2 regions of the Micromonospora sp. CA-269861 genome follow, and region 1 is predicted to be linked to the other one. Evidence: riboswitches for the same ligand, from Rfam matches in the RefSeq annotation. Region 1 holds a riboswitch; the other holds the start of a gene.
What was found. Region 1 has a riboswitch for thiamine pyrophosphate ahead of ACQP0U_RS25700 (ECF transporter S component). Riboswitches for the same ligand answer to the same signal wherever they lie in the genome.

Region 1 (5,243 bases):
CCGAGCCCGCCGTACTTCCGGTCGATCTTCATGCCGAACGCGCCGAGGTCGGCCAGGCCGTGGAACACCGAGTCGGGAATGGACGCGTCCCGTTCGATGGCAGCGCCGTCCACCTCGGTGGTCAGGAAGGCGCGGAACCGACCGAGGAAGTCCTCCGCCCGGGTCACGTCGTCCGGATCGGATCGGGGCCACGGGTCGATCAGGTCGAGCCGGAACCGGCCGAGGAACAGCTCCTTGCCGAAGCTGGGCCGGTCCCAGGTGGACTCGCGGGCGGCCTCGGCGACCTGCCGGGCCTCCTTCTCGGAGACCTGCCCGGCTTCCGCGGGCAGCGGCGCGGCGGCACCGGCGGTGGTTTCGGAGTCGGGGCCGTCCGGTGCCGGTCGGCCATTCTGCGTCGTGGTCACGGCTGCCCCCTCGAAGCTCGGTGCGGCTGCGTCGACGTGCGCGACTACCGCCACGCTACCCCCGGTTGTTACCCAGGGGTAGCGCTGCGTGAAGATCGGCGCGGTCAGCGACTGTTGATCGTGTCCGGGTCGTCGTCATCGTCGTCGATGTCGTCCTCACCCCAGTTGCGCCTGGCGAACGGCAGCAGCATCCAGAAGGTGAGGAACCAGAGCCCGGTCAGGGCGCTGAGCACGAAGGCGATCGGCCGGTCCAGCACGAAGTCGGTGATCAGCAGCACCGCGCTGACCATCGCGATCAGCATGAAGGCGAGACCACCGGTGGCCATCCGGTGGGCGAAGCGGACCAGCTCCGGCTTGCGCCCCTGCCGGAACAGCGCCCGGTGGAACGCCACCGGCGAGATGATCATCGCGGTGGCCGCGGCCGCCGCGAGCAACGCCACGATGTAGACGTCGCGTTGGAACTCGCTGGTCTGGGTGAACCCGTTACTGAACGGCAGGGTGAGCAGGAAGGCGAAGAGGATCTGCACGCCGGTCTGGGCGACCCGCAACTCCTGCAACAGGTCGGCGAAGTTGCGCTGCCAGCGCTGCTTCTCGGTCTCCTTGGACACGCGCTACCTCCGGTGAGACGCTACTGCCGGCGGTCCCGGCCGCCGGCAGCAACGCCAATGCCCCACCCGGCCGAGCGCGAAACAGGTTCACGACATCTGCCGTTCATCTCGCGGACGCAGATCGGCCGCCGCGGCGGCGAGCGTCAGGACCCGCGGCGGATGCGGCCCGCGTACCGGGCTTCCAACTCGTTGTTGTGCGCGTCGCCGTCGGGGATGTTCGCCGACAGGTAGACCGGGGCCCGCTCCCCCGCCGCCAGCAAGCGCGCCACCACCTCCACTGTCACCTGCTGGGCCAGCAGCGCCGCGGTGATCGAGGAGACCGCGCCGACCGCGCCGCCGCCGGGCAGGGGCAGCGTCGCATCGCCGTACGGTGCGCCGTTGTCGAGCACCACGTCGGCGAGGTCGCTCAGCTTGCGCCCGGACGGGTGCCGGGAGGTCATCCGGCCGGAGTGCTGCGCCGAGGTGATCGCCACCAGCCCGTGCCCGCGCTCCTTCACCAGCGTGGCGAACTCCACCATCGCGCCGTTGACCCCGGAGTTCGAGGCGAGCACGAAGACGTCGGTGGGGCGCACCGGGGCCAACTCGTAGAGGCGGTGCGCGACGGCCGGGTCACGTTCCAGCAGCGGGCCGAGCCGTTCGGCAGGTTCACCGCCGAGCAGCACCAGGTCGCGGAGCGCGATCCGGTTGGTCGGCACCAGACCGCCCGCCCGTCCGGCGATCTCCATCGCGAGGGCCTCCGAGTGCCCGGTGCCGAACGCGTGCACCACGCCGTCGGCTCGGACGGCCTCGGCGATCAGGTCGGCGGCCCGCCCCACCGCCTCCCGCTGACTGGCGGCCACCCGGCCGATCGTCTCGGTCACCACTGCCAGGTAGTCCTCGGCACTCACCGTCATACGTCCTCCGTCGTTCGATTGCGGGCCAGCCAACGAACCGCGAAGTCGACAGCCGCCCGCTGGCGCATCAACCTGCCGGTCCCGGCGCCGACCGGTCCGGTGCGTACCGCCCCGGTGGCCTCCAGGTCCCCGCCCAACACGGCGAAGTCGTCCGCGTCGAGCCGTACGTCCTGCCACCACACCCATTCCCGACCACCGTCGGCGGTACGCACGGCGGCGCCGAGCCGCTCCCGGGGCGAGCCGGGGCGGCGGTATTCGGCCAGGTGCAGCGAGGTGCTCACCGAGTGGTCCACGCCGAGCAGCAGGACGTCGGCGTCCAGGTCGTAGAGGCGGGCCAGCGGGGAGCCCTCGCCGAGCATGTCCGCCACTGTGTGCCCGGCGGTCACCTGCTCGGCGGCCGGCCCGAGTGCGGCGAACGACACCTGCGGGTGGGAGCTGCGCAGCGCGCCGGGCCAGCCGCGGACGGTTTCGGCGAGCGCACCCATGAACCGGCTCGGGGTGACCGCCGGGTCGAAGCCCGGCATCTCCGAGCGGATCAGCGGCCACCAGTCCGCCGGCACCGGCGGGTTGCGCCACTGCTGGGGGTCGCTGTTGTCGGGCGTGTGGGTCGGCACGACGATCGTGCCGTCCGGGCCGAGCGCGTCGCGCAGGGCGAGCACCACCGCGTGCGGGCCGCCGCTGACGAAGCCCAGCGGACGCAGGGCGGCGTGCACCAGCAGCGTCGCGCCGGGGCGTACGCCCAGCACGCGCAGCTGCGCCGCGATCGAGCGCCGCGACCCTGGCCCGTTGGCGTCCACCGCCGCTCAGGCCGTTCCGCCGGCTCGGGCCAGGATCGCCTCGGCGAGCGGGGCCGGCGCCGCGTCCGGGATCCAGTGACTCACCCCGGACAACTGCATGAAGCGGTAGTCCCCTGTGACGTTCGCCGCGCACGCTTCGGCGGCGGTCCGGCCGATGGCGACGTCCTTGTCACTCCAGACGTACGTGGTGGGCACCGCGACCGGGCCGACGCCGGCCAGGTCGGCGCGGGACATCGCGCGGTACCAGTTCAGCGCGGCGGTGAGCGCCCCCGGCTCGCGCATCGGGTCTGCGTACCGGTTGACCCGGGACGTGTCGCCCACCCCGCCGAGCAGCTTGCGCAGCGCTGTGGCGTGCCACGCCAGCAGCACCTTCTCCGCCTTGTCCGGCTTGCGGAACAGGGCGATGTACGACGAGCGGGCCTTCTGTTGGCCGTCGGTGGTCAGGGCGTGCGCCATGGCCGCCGGATGCGGTACGGACACCGCGGTCAGCGTGTGGACCCGCTCGGGGTGCCGGGCGGCGACCGCCCAGGCCACGATCGCGCCCCAGTCGTGGCCGACCAGGTGGACGGCGTCCAGCCCGAGCGCGTCGAGCACCGCCACCACGTCGGTGACCAGCTCGGGGATGCGGTAGTCGGCCACCGCCGTGGGCCGGGCGCCGGGCGAGTAACCGCGCTGGTCCAGCGCGTACGTGCGCAGCCCGCCCGCGTGCAGCGCCGGCACCACGTCGTCCCACTCGCCGCTGTGCTGAGGAAAACCGTGCAGCAGCAGGACGGGTACGCCGTCCGGTGGACCCTCGACGGTCACCTCGAACGTGAAGCCTCGCGCGTCAACCCGCATGATCGGAAGCGTACCCAGACGGCGGTGGGCCGGTCGCTCCCGCAGGTCAGGCGGATGCCCTGCTGGGCCCGCGCCCAGGTCGGTGCTAGCGTCAGCGAGACAACTTCATATCCGACAGGGGAGCGCACAGCGCTGAGAGTGCGGGCACGCCCGCAGACCCTCGAACCTGATCTGGGTAATGCCAGCGCAGGGAGTTCGGTCGACCTCCAGCCGCGCCGCAGTCCGGTGCCACCGGACGCGGCGTGCGTCTTCTCCTGGTTCTCTTCACTTGAACTGGGAGCAAACCATGGACAACACCACCAACCGTTGGCGCACCATCGACATCGTGGTCGCCTCGGTGATCGCGGTCGCCTTCGGCGTCATCTTCTGGGCCTGGGGCCTGGTCTGGAGCGCCACCGAGGGCGCGTTCGCCTTCTTCCCGCCGGCGCAGACGCTGCTCTACGGCGTCTGGCTGATGCCGGCGGTGATCGGTGGGCTGGTGATCCGCAAGCCCGGTGCCGCGCTCTACTGCGAGACCGTGGCCGCCGTCCTGTCCGCGCTGCTGGGCAGCCAGTGGGCCGGCACGGTGATTCCGCAGGGCATCGTGCAGGGCATCGGCGCCGAGCTGGCCTTCGCCGCCTTCCGGTACCGGTCGTTCCGGCTGCCGACCGCGGTGTTCGCCGGTGCGCTGACCGGTCTCAGCGCCGCGCTGTTCGACTTCTTCGTCTGGAACGTCGACTACGAGCTGACCGACTACCGCATCCCGTACGCGCTGCTCACCATCGTCAGCGCCACCGTGATCGCCGGCGCGGGCGGCTGGCTGCTGACGAAGGCCCTGGCCAACACCGGCGTCCTGGACCGCTTCCCGGTAGGCCGAGACCGCGCCCTGATCTGACCCTGTCCCGTTGATCAAGAGGTTTGCGTCAACGGAAGCCGAATTTCTGACGCAAACCTCTTGATCAACAACTGTGGGTGGGGGCGCGCGGGCCGGGAGGGGGTGGGTTTGGTGGCCGGAGTACTGCTGCGGGGGTTCGGGTGGCGGCACGCTGGACGGCGCGCCTGGGCTGTGCGCGGCGTTGACCTGCGGGTCGAGGCCGGGGAGCGGGTTCTGCTCCTCGGGCCGTCGGGGGCTGGCAAGAGCACACTGCTCAGCGCGCTGGCCGGGCTGCTTCCCGAGGACTCCGGCGAGCAGGAGGGCACCGTCGAGATCGACGGGCTCGACCCGCGCAAGGGTCGGGAGCGGGTCGGCATCGTCTTCCAGGACCCGGAAACCCAACTGGTGATGGCGCGCTGCGGCGACGACGTCGCGTTCGGGCTGGAGAACCGGGGAGTGCCGGCCGACGAGATCTGGCCCCGGGTGGACGAGGCGCTGCACCGGGTCGGTTTCCCGTACTCCCGGGACCGCCACACCGCCGCGCTCTCCGGCGGCGAGCAGCAACGCCTCGCCCTGGCCGGCGCGCTGGCCCTGCGCCCCGCCCTGCTGCTGCTCGACGAGCCGACCGCCAACCTCGACCCGGCCGGAGCCGACCTGGTCCGACACGCGGTGGCCGGCGCGCTGGACGCCGACACCACGCTGATCCTGGTGGAGCACCGGGTCGCCGAGGCGCTGCCGCTCGTCGACCGGGTGGTCGTCCTGGAACCGGGTGGCGGCGTCCGCGCGGACGGCACGCCCGAGGCGGTCTTCGCCGCCCACGGCGCCGCCCTGGCCGCCGAGGGGTCTGGGTG
Region 2 (5,243 bases), 690 kb from region 1:
CCAGGGGTGGGCCGTAACCCGGCTTCGTCTTCGTGAGATAGACCGGGGAGACCGTGGCGTACTGCTCGGTGGTCAGGCGGTTCAGCTCGGGTTGGTGGTGGCAGGAGCGGCCGACCAGGCCGTGGGCCGGCGGCGGGTACGGGCCGGCGGCGGGCAGGTGCACGGCGTCGCCGCCGAGCGGGTCCGGGCCGGCAACGATGAGGGTTCCGCCGACGTCGGCGAGGATCGCGCGCAGGTCGGCCGCGAGGGCGGCGCGTTCGGCGCGGGGCAGGTCCTTCTCCCGCAGCACCACCCAGCGCACTCCCCCGGCCACGGCTCCCGCCACGACCCGGTCGAGCGCGGCCCGCGCGACGAGCCGATCGGTCAACACGACAACTCCGGACGGCGGGGTCACAGGTCGGGTCTTCCCTCGTCGGGGGTGGAGGCGAGCGCGTGGAAGCGGCGCTCGATCCGGCCGGCGCCGGCCGCCAGACGCCCGGCCTCGACCGCGTACCGCATCGCGGTGGCCATCGCCACCGGGTCGGCGGCCCGGGTGACGGCGCTCGCCAGCAGCACCCCGTCGCAGCCCAGCTCCATCGCCAGGGCCGCGTCGGACGCGGTGCCGATGCCGGCGTCGAGGATCACCGGCACGTCCACACCCTGTCGGATGAGTCGGATGTGGTGCGGGTTGCCGATGCCGAGCCCCGAACCGATCGGGGAGCCGGCCGGCATCACCGCGGCGCAGCCCACGTCGGCGAGACGGCGGGCGAGCACCGGGTCGTCGCTGGTGTACGGCAGCACTGTGAAGCCGTCGGCGACCAACTCCTCGGCGGCGCGGAGCAGTTCCACCCCGTCGGGCAGGAGCGTCCGTTCGTCGCCGATCACCTCCAGCTTGATCCAGTCGGTGTCGAACGCGTCCCGGGCCAGCCGGGCCACCTTCACCGCCTCGGTCGCGGTGTGGCAGCCGGCGGTGTTCGGCAGCAGGCGTACGCCGCACCGGTCCAGCAGGTCCAGCAGCCCACCGGTGGAGCCCGGCGCGGTGCCCACCCGGCGCAGCGCCAGGGTGACCAGCTCGGTTCCGGACGCCCGGATCGCCTGCTCCAACACGTGCAGGTTCGCGGCGCCGCCGGTGCCGAGGATCAGCCGTGAGGTGAAGGTCTCCCCACCCAGCTCGAACGGCATGCCGCTCACCCGCCCTGCGCCGCGGTGAGGACCTCGACCCGGTCACCGTCGCGCAGCGTCCGCGCCGACCAGCCGGTCCGGGGCACCACCTCGCCGTTGACCGCGACCGCCACCCCACGCGGGTGCGCCACGATGTCGCGGACCAGGTCCGCCACTGACGCGCCGGCCGCGACGTCGCGTCCGGCCCCGTTCACCGTCAACTCCACGGGTCCCCCTCCATCGTCGGTTCAGGTCCGCCCACCGCGGCAGCGCCGAAACGGTCGGCGCGAAAGGGCGCAAGCAGCGGGTCGGGTACGCCGCCGAGCACCAGATCGGCGATCAGGTCGGCGGTGATCGGGGTGAGCACGATGCCGTGCCGGTGATGCCCGGTGGCGGCCAGGACGCCCGGCCGGTCGGGCAGCGGCCCGAGGATCGGCGCGTTGTCCGGGGTGCCCGGGCGCAGCCCGGCGACCGCCTCGACCAGGTCGTACTCGGCCAGTTCGGGCAGCAGGTCGACCCCGGCGCGCAGCAGCCGCTGCACCGCGCCGGCGGTGACAGTGGTGTCCGAGCGCTCCTCGACAGTCGCGCCGAGCACTACCTCGCCGTCGGCGCGGGGCACCAGGTAGACGTGCTCGCCGTCGGCGTACCCCCGGATCACGTGCCGGAAGCCCGGCGCGACGCCGTCGGGCGCGCGCAGCCGGAGGATCTGGCCCTTCACCGGCCGCACGGGCAGGCCGGTGAGCGCGGCGGCCCCGCAGCCGGCGGCGACCACCGTGACCCCGGCATCCACATCGGACAAATGTCGGACCGGCTGTGGCACGAGCACCGCGCCGGCCCGCTGCGCAGCCGCGCGCAGCGCCGGCACCAGCAGCCGGGGGTCGACCTGGTGGTCGGTGGGCGCGAGCGCGCCGCCGCGCACCCGTGGGGCGAGCGCCGGTTCGCGGTCGCGCAGCTCGCTGGGGCGCAGCGGCGTCACGGGCAGGCCCAAACCCTGCTGGTACGCCCACAGCCGCCGCGCCTCGGCCAGGTCGTCGCCGGTGAGCCCGACCATCAGGGTGCCCTCGGTCCGGTAGCCGATCCCGACTCCGGCGGCCTCGGTCAGCTCGGCGGCGAACGCCGGCCAGCGGGAGGCGGATGCCAGCAGCAACCCGGTCAGCTCCCGCTCACCGAAGTACGCCTCGGCGACCGGGGAGAGCATGCCGGCGGCCACCGCCGACGCCCCCGAGCCGGGTGCCGGATCGTGCACCGCCACCCGCAACCCTCGCCCGGCGCATCGCCAGGCGATCGCCAACCCGATCGGCCCCGCCCCCACCACTGCCACGTCCGGCCGGACCCGGTCGCTCGACGGCGCTGACGGGTACCGGCCGGTCAGCACGTCAGGGCCTCGATCAGCTCGGCGGTCGCCCGTGCCGGGTCGGCGGCTGTGGAGACGGCACCGACAACCGCCACCCCGTACGCCCCGGCGGCCCTCAGCTCCGGCACCCGCGCGGCTGTCACTCCGCCGATGGCGATGACCGGGACGTCGACGGCGTCGACGACGGCGCGTACCCCGGCGGGCCCGATGGGGTCCGGCAGGCCGGTCTTGGTGCTGGTGGTGTGGCACGGCCCGACGCCGAGGTAACTGGCTCCCGCCGCGACGGCCTCGCCCGCCGTGCCCGGCGCGCGGGCGGTGGCCCCCAGCACGCCGGTGGGGCCGAGCACCCGGCGGGCGGCGGCGACCGGCAGGTCGTCGGCACCGACGTGCCCACCGGCGGCTCCCACCGCCAGCGCCACGTGCAACCTGTCGTTGACCAGGCAGGTTGCCCCGTACGGCGTGCAGAGCGCCAGCACCCGCCGGGTCAGGTCGTACGCCTCGCGGTCGGTGGCGGAATCCTCGACCCGGACCTGCACCACCAGGTCGGCGTGGGCCACGGTGAGGGCGGCGCGAACCACGGCGAGTGGGTCGCGACCGGGTCGGGTGTCGGTGATGAGATGCAATCGCCCCAGGGACGGCACGGCAACGCTCCTCCCTGCGCCGGCATTACCCGGATCAGGTTCGACGGTCGGGGGCTGTCAGCCCCCCTCTCAGCCCGGTACACCGGGCTCCCGTGGGTTACTTGCGTGTCACCGTACGACAGATCCGCCGGGCTGCCAAGGCGAGGGGGCGGCGGCGGCCGGTGGACCGGGCCGCGTCAGAACGATCAAGATCCATGGGGCACTTCATGCGGTCCTGTTCGGAATGTCGCCCCCCGTTGCAGAACCGTTACCCGTCCGCATCTTGCCCGACATCGAGCCAGCCGAATTAATTTGTTCAGCGATTCGACAAAATGTCGGTGGGGACACCCTGGCACGGTGTGACCACCGGCTCCATCAGGGACGGCCTTCGGCGTGCCGACTCCCGCGAGCTCTGTCACTACGACACAGGAGGCGGCGTGTCCCGTTCTCGTCGTGCCCGCGTACCCATCACCGCAACCCTGATCTCCCTGGCCATGGCCTCGACCACCCTGTTCGGCGCGCCCGCCCAGGCGGCCGCCCAGGTCCCCCCACGGGATGCGAAAGCCGCATCCCCGGTCAGCCAGGTGGCGCCGAAGGCGCCAAAGGCCGCAGCCGATCCCTTCTCCGTCCTCATCTTCTCCAAGACCGCCGGCTTCCGGCACGACTCCATCCCCACCGGCATCGCCGCCATCCAACAACTCGGCGTCGACAACGGATTCACCGTGGACAACTCCGAGGACGGCGCCGCATTCAACGACGCCAACCTGGCGAAGTACAAGGCGGTGATCTGGCTCTCCACCACCGGTGACGTGCTCAACGCCGACCAGCAGGCGGCGTTCGAGCGCTACGTGAAGGCGGGCGGCGGCTACGTCGGCATCCACGCGGCGTCGGACACCGAGTACAGCTGGGCCTGGTACGGCGACCTGGTCGGCGCGTACTTCGCCAACCACCCGCAGAACCAGCAGGCCACAGTCAAGGTGGAGGATCACGCCCACCCGTCCACTGCCGGACTGCCGGACCGCTGGTCCCGGTTCGACGAGTGGTACAACTACCAGACCAACCCCCGGCCGGACGTCCACGTGCTGGCCAGCCTGGACGAGAAGAGCTACACCGCCGGCGCCGGCGCGATGGGTGCGGACCACCCGATCGCCTGGTGTCAGGACTTCGACGGTGGTCGGTCCTGGTACACCGGAGGCGGGCACACCCGGGAGTCGTACGCCGAGCCCGGCTTCCTCTCCCACCTGCTCGGCGGCATCCGCACCGCGGCAGGTGTCGAGAACGCCGACTGCGGCGCCTCGAAGACCTCGAACTTCGAGAAGGTCACGCTGGACAGCAACACCAGCAACCCGATGGAGTTGGACATCGCCCCCGACGGGCGGGTCTTCTACATCGAGCGCGACGGTCGCGTGCAGATCGTGAAGCCGGACACCGGCAACACCGTCACCGCCGTCGACCTGGACGTCTTCACCGGCAACGAGGACGGCCTCATCGGCATCCGGCTCGACCCGGACTTCGCCACCAATAACTGGGTGTACCTGTACTACGCCCCGAACGACGGGGTCACCCGCAACCTGCTGTCCCGCTTCACGGTGACCGGCGACACCATTAACCCGGCCAGCGAGAAGCAGGTGCTGCGGGTCGACACCCAGCGCAACACCTGCTGCCACGCCGGCGGCAGCATGGCCTTCGACGGCGACGGCAACCTCTACCTGGCCACCGGTGACAACACCAACCCGTTCGAGTCGAACTCGTACTCGCCGATCGACGAGCGGTCGGGCCGCCAGGACTACGACGCGCAGCGCACCTCCGCCAACACGAACGACCTGCGCGGCAAGGTGATCCGGATCCACCCGGAGGACGACGGAACGTACACCGTGCCGTCGGGCAACCTCTTCGCGGCGGGCACCGAAAAGACCCGTCCCGAGATCTACGCGATGGGCTTCCGCAACCCGTTCCGGATCGGCACCGACCCGAAGACCAACACGCTGTACGTAGCGGACTACGGACCGGACGCCAACGCGGACAACCCGAACCGGGGCCCCCGCGGTCTGGTCGAGTGGAACATCGTCACCCCGGGCAACTACGGCTGGCCGTACTGCACGGGCACGAACGAGGCGTACAACGACTAC

Region 2: another riboswitch for thiamine pyrophosphate. It lies ahead of thiE (thiamine phosphate synthase); the one in region 1 lies ahead of ACQP0U_RS25700 (ECF transporter S component).

What each region holds. Positions count from the first base shown of each region.
Region 1 is NZ_CP192014.1:5,626,326-5,631,568, forward strand. Features, by position in the region: gene ACQP0U_RS25675 (acyl-CoA dehydrogenase family protein) at 1-404, opposite strand, end outside; gene ACQP0U_RS25680 (DUF6328 family protein) at 509-1,012, opposite strand; gene ACQP0U_RS25685 (sugar isomerase domain-containing protein) at 1,156-1,905, opposite strand; gene ACQP0U_RS25690 (aminoglycoside N(3)-acetyltransferase) at 1,902-2,702, opposite strand; gene ACQP0U_RS25695 (alpha/beta fold hydrolase) at 2,709-3,539, opposite strand; TPP riboswitch at 3,646-3,750, shown strand; gene ACQP0U_RS25700 (ECF transporter S component) at 3,826-4,413, shown strand; partial or broken gene ACQP0U_RS25705 (ABC transporter ATP-binding protein) at 4,525-5,243, shown strand, end outside.
Region 2 is NZ_CP192014.1:6,314,484-6,319,726, forward strand. Features, by position in the region: gene ACQP0U_RS28935 (thiamine phosphate synthase) at 1-394, opposite strand, end outside; gene ACQP0U_RS28940 (thiazole synthase) at 391-1,170, opposite strand; gene thiS (sulfur carrier protein ThiS) at 1,167-1,367, opposite strand; gene thiO (glycine oxidase ThiO) at 1,358-2,515, opposite strand; gene thiE (thiamine phosphate synthase) at 2,509-3,135, opposite strand; TPP riboswitch at 3,130-3,239, opposite strand; gene ACQP0U_RS28960 (ThuA domain-containing protein) at 3,552-5,243, shown strand, end outside.